DNA from 2 places in the Sulfurospirillum barnesii SES-3 genome. Region 2 is predicted to be linked to the other one. Evidence: riboswitches for the same ligand, from Rfam matches in the RefSeq annotation. Region 2 holds a riboswitch; the other holds the start of a gene.

Region 1 (4,924 bases), 150 kb from region 2:
TTGAAAAATTTGATAAATGGCATGTTGAAAATGACGCTTCACTAGAAGTCTCCACGGATGCTATGAAAAAAGCCTACGATGCGCTTGATGCAAAACTAAGAGAAGCACTGGAACTTGCGTATAAACGCATTTATGCTTACCATGAAAAACTCATGCCAAAATCATGGCTTGATTTTGAAGACAATGGCACGGTTTTGGGGCAAAAAGTCACCCCCGTGGACAGAGCTGGGCTTTACATTCCTGGTGGCAAAGCGGCGTACCCAAGCTCACTTTTGATGAATGCCATTCCCGCTATTGTGGCAGGTGTGAAAGAGATTGTCGTTTGTACTCCAGCCCCTCATAATGAGCTTAATCCTTTGCTACTGGCTGCGATGCACTTGTGTGGCATCCAAAAGGCGTATAAGGTAGGCGGTGCGAGTGCTATTGCAGCGATGGCGTATGGCACTGGGAGCATTCCTAAAGTGGATGTCATCACAGGTCCTGGCAATATTTTTGTTGCGACGGCTAAGAAACTCGTTTTTGGTGAAGTGAACATCGACATGATAGCAGGGCCTAGTGAGATTGGTGTGCTAGCAGATGCGAGTGCGAACCCTCACCATTTGGCGATTGATTTGCTCTCTCAAGCCGAACACGATGAAATGGCAAGTTCTATTCTTATCACACCTTCTTTGGAAATCGCCGAAAAAACACGTGACGAGGTGTATGCGTGGCTTGAAACATTAGAGCGTAAAGCGATTGCCGAGGTTTCGATTAAAGAGCGTGGGGCGATTATTGTGACGTCTAGCATGGACGAAGCGGTGGATTTGATGAACCAAATCGCACCTGAGCACTTAGAAGTGGTGACATCGCACCCGTTTGATTTACTGCCTCGTATTCGCCATGCAGGGGCTATTTTTATGGGGGCTTACACGCCTGAGCCCATCGGTGATTACATCGCAGGGCCCAATCATACGCTTCCAACGGGAGGAACAGCGAAGTTTTACTCACCTTTGGGTGTTGAAAACTTTTTAAAACGTTCTTCCATCATCAGCATGAGCAAACAAGGACTGGATGAAATCGGTGAAGCGTGTGCGCTTTTGGCACATACTGAAGGACTGGGTGCGCATGAGGCGAGTGTAAGAGTGCGTTTAAAAAAATAGGAGCGTTTGGATGAAAGCAAAAATAGGTATTTTAACCGTTTCAGATCGTGCGAGTGCAGGTGTGTATGAAGACCTTTCTGGAAAAGCGATTATGGACGTTTTAGGTGAATATTTAAGTTGTGAGTGGGAACGTGTGTATGAGGTGATTCCTGATGAGCAGAGTCTTATTGAAGAAGCGCTCAAAGATATGGCAGATGTTCAAGAGTGCTCTTTAATTGTCACCACAGGTGGCACAGGTCCGGCTCTTCGTGATGTTACTCCCGAAGCCACAGAAGCGGTGTGTGAGAAGATGATGCCTGGCTTTGGTGAACTCATGCGTCAAGTAAGCCTAAAGTATGTTCCAACGGCAATTCTTTCACGCCAAGTAGCGGGCATTAGAGGTAAAAGCCTTATCATCAATTTGCCTGGAAAACCCAAATCCATTCGTGAGTGCTTGGACGCTGTTTTCCCCGCCGTGCCTTATTGTATTGACCTCATTGGCGGAGCGTATTTAACGTGTCATGAAGAGGTCATCAAACCCTTTCGCCCTAAAGCGTAGAATCCTTACATGTAAGGATTCTATTTGGCTATTTCGCTCAAATAATCCACTTCACCCATCATACTCCAAGGGCGAATCTTAGCGATATAAGAGCGTTGGGATTCTAAAATCTCTTTGTAAAGTGCATCTTTGTTGGCTTGTTCTTCCTCGACCTCGTGTGCTGCTTTTTTGAGTGCGTTCATAACTTCTTTTGGAAAATGGTTGATTTTGATGTGTGGGTACTCGTGTTGCATCTTTGCCCATGTTTTTGCGTTGGCATCATTAGACTCATCAAGAAGCTCTCGTGCGGTGATTTTGATGGCACTCTCTAAGATGCGCTTTAGATCCTGAGGCAAGGTATGAAACTTTTTTTGATTGACAAGGTATTGCCCTTCACCGCTAGGCTTACTCCAACCTGTGTAGTAATAAGGTGCAACTTTGTGAAAGCCCATCGCCATATCAAACGCAGGACTTATCCACTCAACAGCGTCCAAAAGACCTGTCTCCATTGCCATATAAAGCTCTCCTGGAGAGGTGCTAAGGGCATTGACACCAAGGCGAGCCATCACATCGCCACCTTGTCCTGAAATGCGAATTTTTAAACCTTTTAAATCCTCTAAGGATACAATCTCTTTTTTAAACCAACCGCCCATCGATATACCCACACTTCCTCCTGGGTAAGAGATAAGACCATGGGGTGCATAGACTTTTTCGCTGAGTGTTTTGCCCCCACCGTAATAATACCAAGCGTACTGTTCTGTGGTGGTCATACCAAAAGGGACGGTCATAAAAAAGACCAACTTATAGTCTTTGCCCTTGTAATACACAGGCGTTGTGTAGCCTATATCGTAAAGCCCTTCTTTGACCATATCCATAATGCCTAAGGGGGCTTTGTGCTTTTGGGGTAAATCAACTTTGATGATTAAGCGTCCTTGCGACATCTCCTCAGCAAGTTTGGCTACTTTATAAGGAGCGCTTCCTAAAATAGGAATCTGTTCACCCCAAGAAGAGGCGAGAGTAAGGGTATAGATTTTTGACTCAGCAAAAACAACGCTTGCAGATAAGCATAAGATACATAGTATGAATCGCATCATTTTCCTTTTTACATGTAAATGTGAAGGATAAATGGAAGAATAGAAAAAGAAGAAGCTTTCCTACGCTGGCATTATCCAGATCAGGTCAAGGATTTAAGAGTCATCTCTCTTATCTCAGCTGGGAAAACCAGCACTCCTAGCACAAAATGTGTTAGAGGATAGTCCTCTAACACGGGTAATATTATTTTTCGAGTTGTTTCAGGTAACCGTATTCACCCATGAGTGTCCATGGACGAACTTTTGCCAAGTACGCACGCTGAGAGTCCAAAATCTCTTTAAAGACAGGATCTTTTGCTGCTTGTTCGTCTTCAATTTCGATAGCTGCTTTTTTCAAAGCTGCCATAACATCGGATGGGAATTGTTGTACTTTAACATTAGGGTAATCTTTGGCAATGTTTGCCCATGCTTCAGCATTGGCATGGGTTGATTGTTCTATCAACTGAGCGCCTACGGCTTTAATTGCTGTTTCTAAAATCGCTCTTAAATCAGCAGGGAGTGCATCAATTTTCTTTTTGTTAGCAAGGAGTTGAATTTCGCTTGCAGGCTCTTGCCAACCTGTGTAGTAGTAATTGGCTAGCTTATGAAAGCCCATCGCAAAGTCAAACACAGGAGAAATCCACTCAACCGCATCAATCGTGTTGCGCTCTAGTGCTGTGTAAAGCTCACCTGGAGGTGTACTCATCGCATTAACACCCAGTTTCGCCATCACTTCGCCACCTTGTCCAGGGATACGGAATTTTAAGCCTTTGAGGTCTTCTAAAGATTTAATCTCTTTTTTAAACCAACCACCCATTTGCATCCCCGTTGTTCCCATAGGGTAAGAAATCAAACCGTGTTCGCCGTAAACTTTAGCCGCCAACTCTTTACCACCACCGTAGTTATACCAAGCGTATTGCTCAGAACTGAGCATACCAAAAGGAACGGTTGTAAAAAACACAAGCTTATAATCTTTACCTTTGTAGTAGTATGAAGCGGTATAAGCTAAGTCGTATTGACCTGCTTTTGCCATATCCATCACTCCAAAAGGGGATTTGTGTTTATTGGGGGAGTCAATTTTTATTTTTAAGCGTCCATTGGACATTGTCTCAACCATGTGAGCTAGTGTAGCAGGTGCTGTTCCTAAAAATGGAACTTGTTCAGCCCATGTGGTTGCAAGGCTTAGAGTGTAAACTTTCTCATTGGTTTGGGCATGTGCAAATGTACTAAAACTAAGCAATGCCATCACCAGTGTTACAATAAAACGCATTTCTTCTCCTTTGTTTTTAGGGTTACTTTTGTTTTTAAATCAAAGCGTTAAAGACTCAATGAGTTTAACTCACTCTCAATTTTTTCCATTTTAGCTCTGGCATCATCCAGACCTTTTTGATTTTCAGCAATGACCTCTTTGGGTGCATTGGCAACAAAACGCTCGTTTGAGAGCATACCGCTTAGTTTTTGGATCTCTTTTTCTAGTTTTATTTTTTGATGATTCAAGCGCTCAATAATGGGGCTTAAATCCACACCGCTTAGGGGAATAAATACCTCAACATTGTCACCGACATCACTGGCAGCATTTGCAATTTTCACCTCTGTTAAGTCGATATTTTCAACTTTTGCTAATAAACAAATGTATTTCATACCATCTTTAAGCGTTGAAGCATCTGCCACTTTAATGTAAGCGTGTTCAATTTTTTTGTTACCAAGATCAATGTTAGCTTTGGCACGACGAATACCCACAATGGCTTCAATGACCAATTCAAAGGTTTGCTCAATAGCCTCGTCACGTTTTAAATCGTGTGGATAGCGTTTGACCATAATAGACTCTGCTGCTTCTAGTGTAGTATCTGAAAGCTCTTGATATAAAAACTCTGAGATAAAGGGCATAAAGGGATGCAAGAGTTTCATTGCCTCTTTGAAGATAGATCCTAACTCTAAAATCGCAGGTTTATCGGCCTTACTAAGCTCAATACCCCAGTCGCAAAACTCACCCCATAAGAAGCGGTAAAGTGTGGTTGCTGCATCGTTAAAACGGTAATCGCTAAAGTGTCCACGTACCTCTTCTTGTGCTACTGCCAAACGGCTTTTCATGTACGCACCCAGAGCTGTTTTGATTTCGATGTTGTCAAGGTCTTCAAACGAATTTGCATTCATCAACAAGAAGCGTGAAGCGTTGTAGAGTTTATTGGTAAAATTAC
Region 2 (4,924 bases):
AATACGACGATTCACTGGATGCCTTTGGAATTCACGGACTTGCGGGTATTTGGGGTGCCATTGCTACGGGTATTTTTGCAAACCCTGAAGTGAATGAATTAGGAACAGGCTTATTGTATGGCAATGCGTCTCAAGTGTTGATTCAAATTGAGGGTGTTGTGGTAACAGCCGTTTATACTGCTATCGCCACAGCGATTATCTTTAAAGTAGCTTCCATTATCACAGGCGGTGCTCGTGTATCAGCAGAAGATGAATCACAAGGCTTAGACGAGATCGAACACGGCGAAAAAGCTTTTAACTTACGATAAGGATAAACGATGAAAAAAATTGAATCAATTATTAAACCTTTTAAACTAGAAGATGTCAAAGATGCCTTAGCTGAACTTGACATTACGGGTATGACGGTCAGTGAAGTCAAAGGCTATGGAAGACAACAAGGACACTCAGAGCTTTACAGAGGTGCTGAGTATGTGGTTGATTTTTTACCTAAAGTAAAAATTGAGGTGGTTGTCGTCGATGAACTGGTAGATAAAGTGGTGGATGTGATTATTAAAAATGCTCGAACGGGAAAAATTGGTGATGGAAAAATCTTCGTCACCGATGTGGAAAAAAGCATTCGTATTAGAACGGGTGAAACGGATAACGAAGCCGTTTAAAGTATCAAAGGCTAGTAAAATTTTACTAGCCTTTTCTTTATCAAGCTATCTTAAACATATTCATAGTCTTTAAAAACGGCTTGAAGCCCCATCTCTAAAATATCACGGTGCATATCCGCAACTTCTCGCTCATCGCTTATCTCAAACTGCGCATCACCCCCTTCTTCACCAGAGTGTTTGCCAATGCCAACATTCACACCTGCTGAAATCTTAGTCGCCGCAATCTTTAACACAGCGTCTCTAAAACCCTTGCGCTCCCTTGTGGAAATTGTAATAGCAGCAAAAGGCAAAAAAAGTCTGTACGCACACATGATTTGCAACAGCCGTTTTTCGTCCACATCATTGGGCGAGATACCTTTGTTGTTTTTAATGGGTCGTAACCGTGGCACGGAGAGCGCGATCTCTGCATGGGGGAACTTTCTTTGCACCAAAGAGGCATGATACGCACAACACAGCGCATCTTTTTGATAATCATCTAACCCAAACAAAGCACCAAAACCAACTCCTCTCATGCCACCCATCAAGGCTCGCTCTTGTGCTTGAAATCTGTACTCAAAAACGGATTTATTGCCCAAAAGATGCACCTGTGTGTATTTTTTAGGATTGTAAGTCTCTTGAAAAACGGTGACAAAATCAACACCATGTTCATGCAAGGTCTTATACCCATCAATCGTGGTAGGATAGACCTCAACCCCAATGGTAGAAAATTGCTTTTTAGCCAAAGAAGCCGCATTAGCAATATACGCAATATCCGAATGCGTTTCACTCTCCCCTGTTAAAATCAAAATTTCCCTCAGCCCCGTTTTGGAAATAGCTAACAGCTCTTCATGAATTGACTTGTCATCTAAGCGCAATCGTTTAATCGAGTTTTTCGTATTAAACCCACAATAGACACATAAATTATCACAAAAATTGGAGATATAAAGCGGCGTAAAAAGCGCTATGCTATTGCCAAAATAGCGTCGTGTCACCTCTTGTGATTTTTGGCACATCAACTCTAAGCACTCAAGCGCACTTTCACTCAGCAACACCATCATATCCTCAACCGTGATGCTTTGTTTCTCTAAAACCCTTAAAACATCCTCCTTGCTAAATGCAAACGTGGCATCTTCTCGTAACGTAAGCACTTTTTTCAATAACGTATCATCAATGCGTTCTAACTGTGCCATGCTCTACTCCAAAAATCCGCTGAGTGGCGAACTCGCATCCGCCACCTTTGAAACCCTGCCAAGCCCTGCGCAATACGCCATTCTTCCTGCTTTTATCGCTTCACCAAATGCCTGCGCCATAAGTGCCACATTGCCAGAGGTGGCAACAGCGGTGTTAATCATCAAGGCATCCACGCCCATTTGCATGAGTTCACACGCTTGCGAAGGTGTACCAATACCTGCATCAACAATAATAGGAAGGTCTATCTCATCGACTAAAATTTGGATAAATTCTTTGGTTAAAAGCCCTCGATTGGAGCCAATCGGAGAAGCCAAAGGCATCACCGCCACCGCTCCAGAATCCACCAATCTTCGTGCAATGCTCAAATCGGGGAACATATACACCATGGGCAAAAACCCATTTTTTGCTAAAAGCTCTGTTGCATGAATCGTCTCATAATTATCAGGAAGTAAATACTTCGAATCATTAATACACTCTACCTTAATAAAATCTCCACACCCAAGTTCTCGTGCAATCCGTGCTAAACGCAACACTTCGTCTGCATTGCGAGCACCAGAGGTATTGGGTAAAAGCGTAATGCCTTTGGGAATAAAATCCAAAATATTCTCAGCCCCTTCAAAATTGACCCTTCGTAGTGCCAAGGTAATGATTTGCGCTCCCGCTTTTTCAATAGCACTTTGAATCAACTCCAGTGAAAATTTACCGCTTCCCAAAATGAAGCGTGAGCTAAACTCACGCCCTGCTATGTGTAATGTATCGTTCATTGTTTCTCCTTTAAACTGCTTTCATAAATACTCAAAACGCACTCTGCCATCAAGGTTGCACAATGCACCACCTTATGCGCCATAATGCCATCACTCTCAATGCTCTGCTCCCCAAAGTCTCCGCACACAAAGGCTTTTTCTCCCAAGCGTTTTATGCGCATGGAAGAGAGCTTTGAGCCTGCCATACCTGAACAGCCGATAACAAACTTATCCTCTTTGATGCGCTCATGAAAGAGCATTGATTTTTCACGAGGATCATCAAACGCTTCGCAGACGATTTCATAGTCTTTGAAAAGTTCATGCTGATTAAGAGGGGTGATTTTTGTGTTGATGATGGTGACATTGCACAAAGGATTGATGGCTTCAAGATGCGATTTTAGCGCTTCTACTTTTGCCTTTTTAACATCATGCGTGGTGTAGTGTTGGCGGTTTAGATTGACATATTCCACCACATCAAAATCCACCACAAGAAGATTGACAAAGCCTAGTCGTGTCAATAAAACAGCTAAATTTGAGCCTATACCTCCCACCCCAGCGATGGCAACCGTTATGTTTGGAATGGTTTGTAAAAAAGGGGCGTTTCGTAAACGAAAATCTCTCTCATGCTCCATCATCCACCTCGAACAAAACAGATGATTTCAACGGTATCATCATCGTTGAAGAGGGTGGTTGAAAAAGACTCTTTGGGAATGATTTGGCGATTGATTTCAACAGCAATAAAAGCATCGCTTAGTCCACGCCAGCTCAAAAACTCTAAAACACTTCTACCAATAAACGCATTCATCGGCTCAGAATTGATTAACAACATAAACGTCCTTGCGTTTAGCGTTTTTGGGAGTATGTATAAATGTGCAAGAATGAATATAAAAATGCAGAATTTATCTCCCTACGCTAGTATTATCTAGATACAGGTTAAAAGGGTCAAGGCTTTCGCCTACTCTCAGCTTGCGCTCCCCTGATAAGTGGGTTGAATTATAACACAAAATTTATAGGCTATAGTTACATACCTAATCTATTAGTCACCGATTTAATATACACATTTGAGATATAAAAAATATCTCTCACGTCATCAAAGCTCACACTGTGTTGTATGTACATTATCCATAAACCTTGAAATTCACTTTGAAAAATTAAAAGTTTAATTTCGACCCCTATTCTTTAAATCTAATTGAATTGTTGCATATTTATCTGTAATCTCCTTTTTCTTCTCTTCAATATGCACTGTAAAAGATAAATAAATGATAGCTTCCCTCGCTAATTGTGCTAAAAGGAGTGTTTTTTGTTGAAGTTCATCTTCTGTAATAGCAAAATTTCTATTTCTTTCTTTGTAAGTCTCAAATTTCTCAATATCCAATAGTTTGATAGATATAAACTTATGTTCTAAATGATTTCTTATATCATTTATTTTTTGTGCTTCGGGTTCTAAAACTTCAAAAAATTCTTTTTGTTTATCATCAAATAAATCTTTACTAATTAAATAAAGTCCTCGTAAAGCTAAATTCTCACTTTTGTTAAAAATCTCTTTTATTCCTATTTTTTGACGATTTTCATATTCATACCAAATATTTGAGAAATAAATATTATTTTTATTCATATTTAAATAAAAATACTCATTTAAGAAATTAGCAATTTTGTCAAAAATAGAGTAAAACCCTCGAAAAGCTATTTTTATTTTTTCAATATTGATATTATATAAATTATAGTTATAGTCATCAATTATAGAAGTTTCTTTGTCATAGTATTTTGGAGTTTTTTCATGTACTCCTTCAAATAATAAATGCCTATACGATATATACTCTTGTTTAAGTTGATTAAAATTTGTAATGATTTTTGGAAACCCTTCTTCAATGTCTGTCGTTAAATTAGGTAAATTCAAAGGGTCATGAGTTGAAATATCATAGCTTCCCAAATCATTTAATGGGTTTAAAAAAAGTTTATGTGATAGACACCATTTTCTATAGTTAGCTTCATTTTTTGAAAATTGTGTTTTATAATTTAAAAAATAATCACTATTTTCTAATTCAGTAGAAGAAAACTGCTCTTCGTACCATTTTAGTTTTGTTAGAATATTGTCCTTTTTTTCTTGATAATACTCTTTATCTGGATAGTTCTTTTTCAAATATTCATTTATTATTGATATGGCTTCTTGAAAGTTCTTATAGGCAAATTTTATAAAAAACTCTTTATGTCCACCATCATAGTCTAATTCAGAGTAATACTCTAAAGTCAATCCTTTATTTATCAATGCCATAAAATAATTAGGATGATTGACGACACTTTTATGCCAAAATTTTAATGCTATCGCTTTGTCAAAATATTTTATTGCATTTATTG

The links. A riboswitch is a leader RNA that binds a small molecule or an ion and turns the genes downstream of it on or off. The one in region 2 is predicted to bind thiamine pyrophosphate.
Region 1: another riboswitch for thiamine pyrophosphate. It lies ahead of SULBA_RS06920 (TRAP transporter substrate-binding protein); the one in region 2 lies ahead of thiS (sulfur carrier protein ThiS).

Annotation. Positions count from the first base shown of each region.
Region 1 covers NC_018002.1:1,368,937-1,373,860, reverse strand. Annotated here, with positions in the region: gene hisD (histidinol dehydrogenase) at 1-1,139, shown strand, start outside; gene mog (molybdopterin adenylyltransferase) at 1,150-1,677, shown strand; gene SULBA_RS06920 (TRAP transporter substrate-binding protein) at 1,698-2,747, opposite strand; TPP riboswitch at 2,791-2,898, opposite strand; gene SULBA_RS06915 (TRAP transporter substrate-binding protein) at 2,932-3,996, opposite strand; gene SULBA_RS06910 (valine--tRNA ligase) at 4,044-4,924, opposite strand, start outside.
Region 2 covers NC_018002.1:1,522,245-1,527,168, forward strand. Annotated here, with positions in the region: gene SULBA_RS07630 (ammonium transporter) at 1-308, shown strand, start outside; gene SULBA_RS07635 (P-II family nitrogen regulator) at 318-656, shown strand; gene thiH (2-iminoacetate synthase ThiH) at 707-1,825, opposite strand; gene SULBA_RS07645 (thiazole synthase) at 1,829-2,590, opposite strand; gene thiF (sulfur carrier protein ThiS adenylyltransferase ThiF) at 2,587-3,201, opposite strand; gene thiS (sulfur carrier protein ThiS) at 3,201-3,398, opposite strand; TPP riboswitch at 3,457-3,557, opposite strand; gene SULBA_RS07660 (LA2681 family HEPN domain-containing protein) at 3,729-4,924, opposite strand, start outside.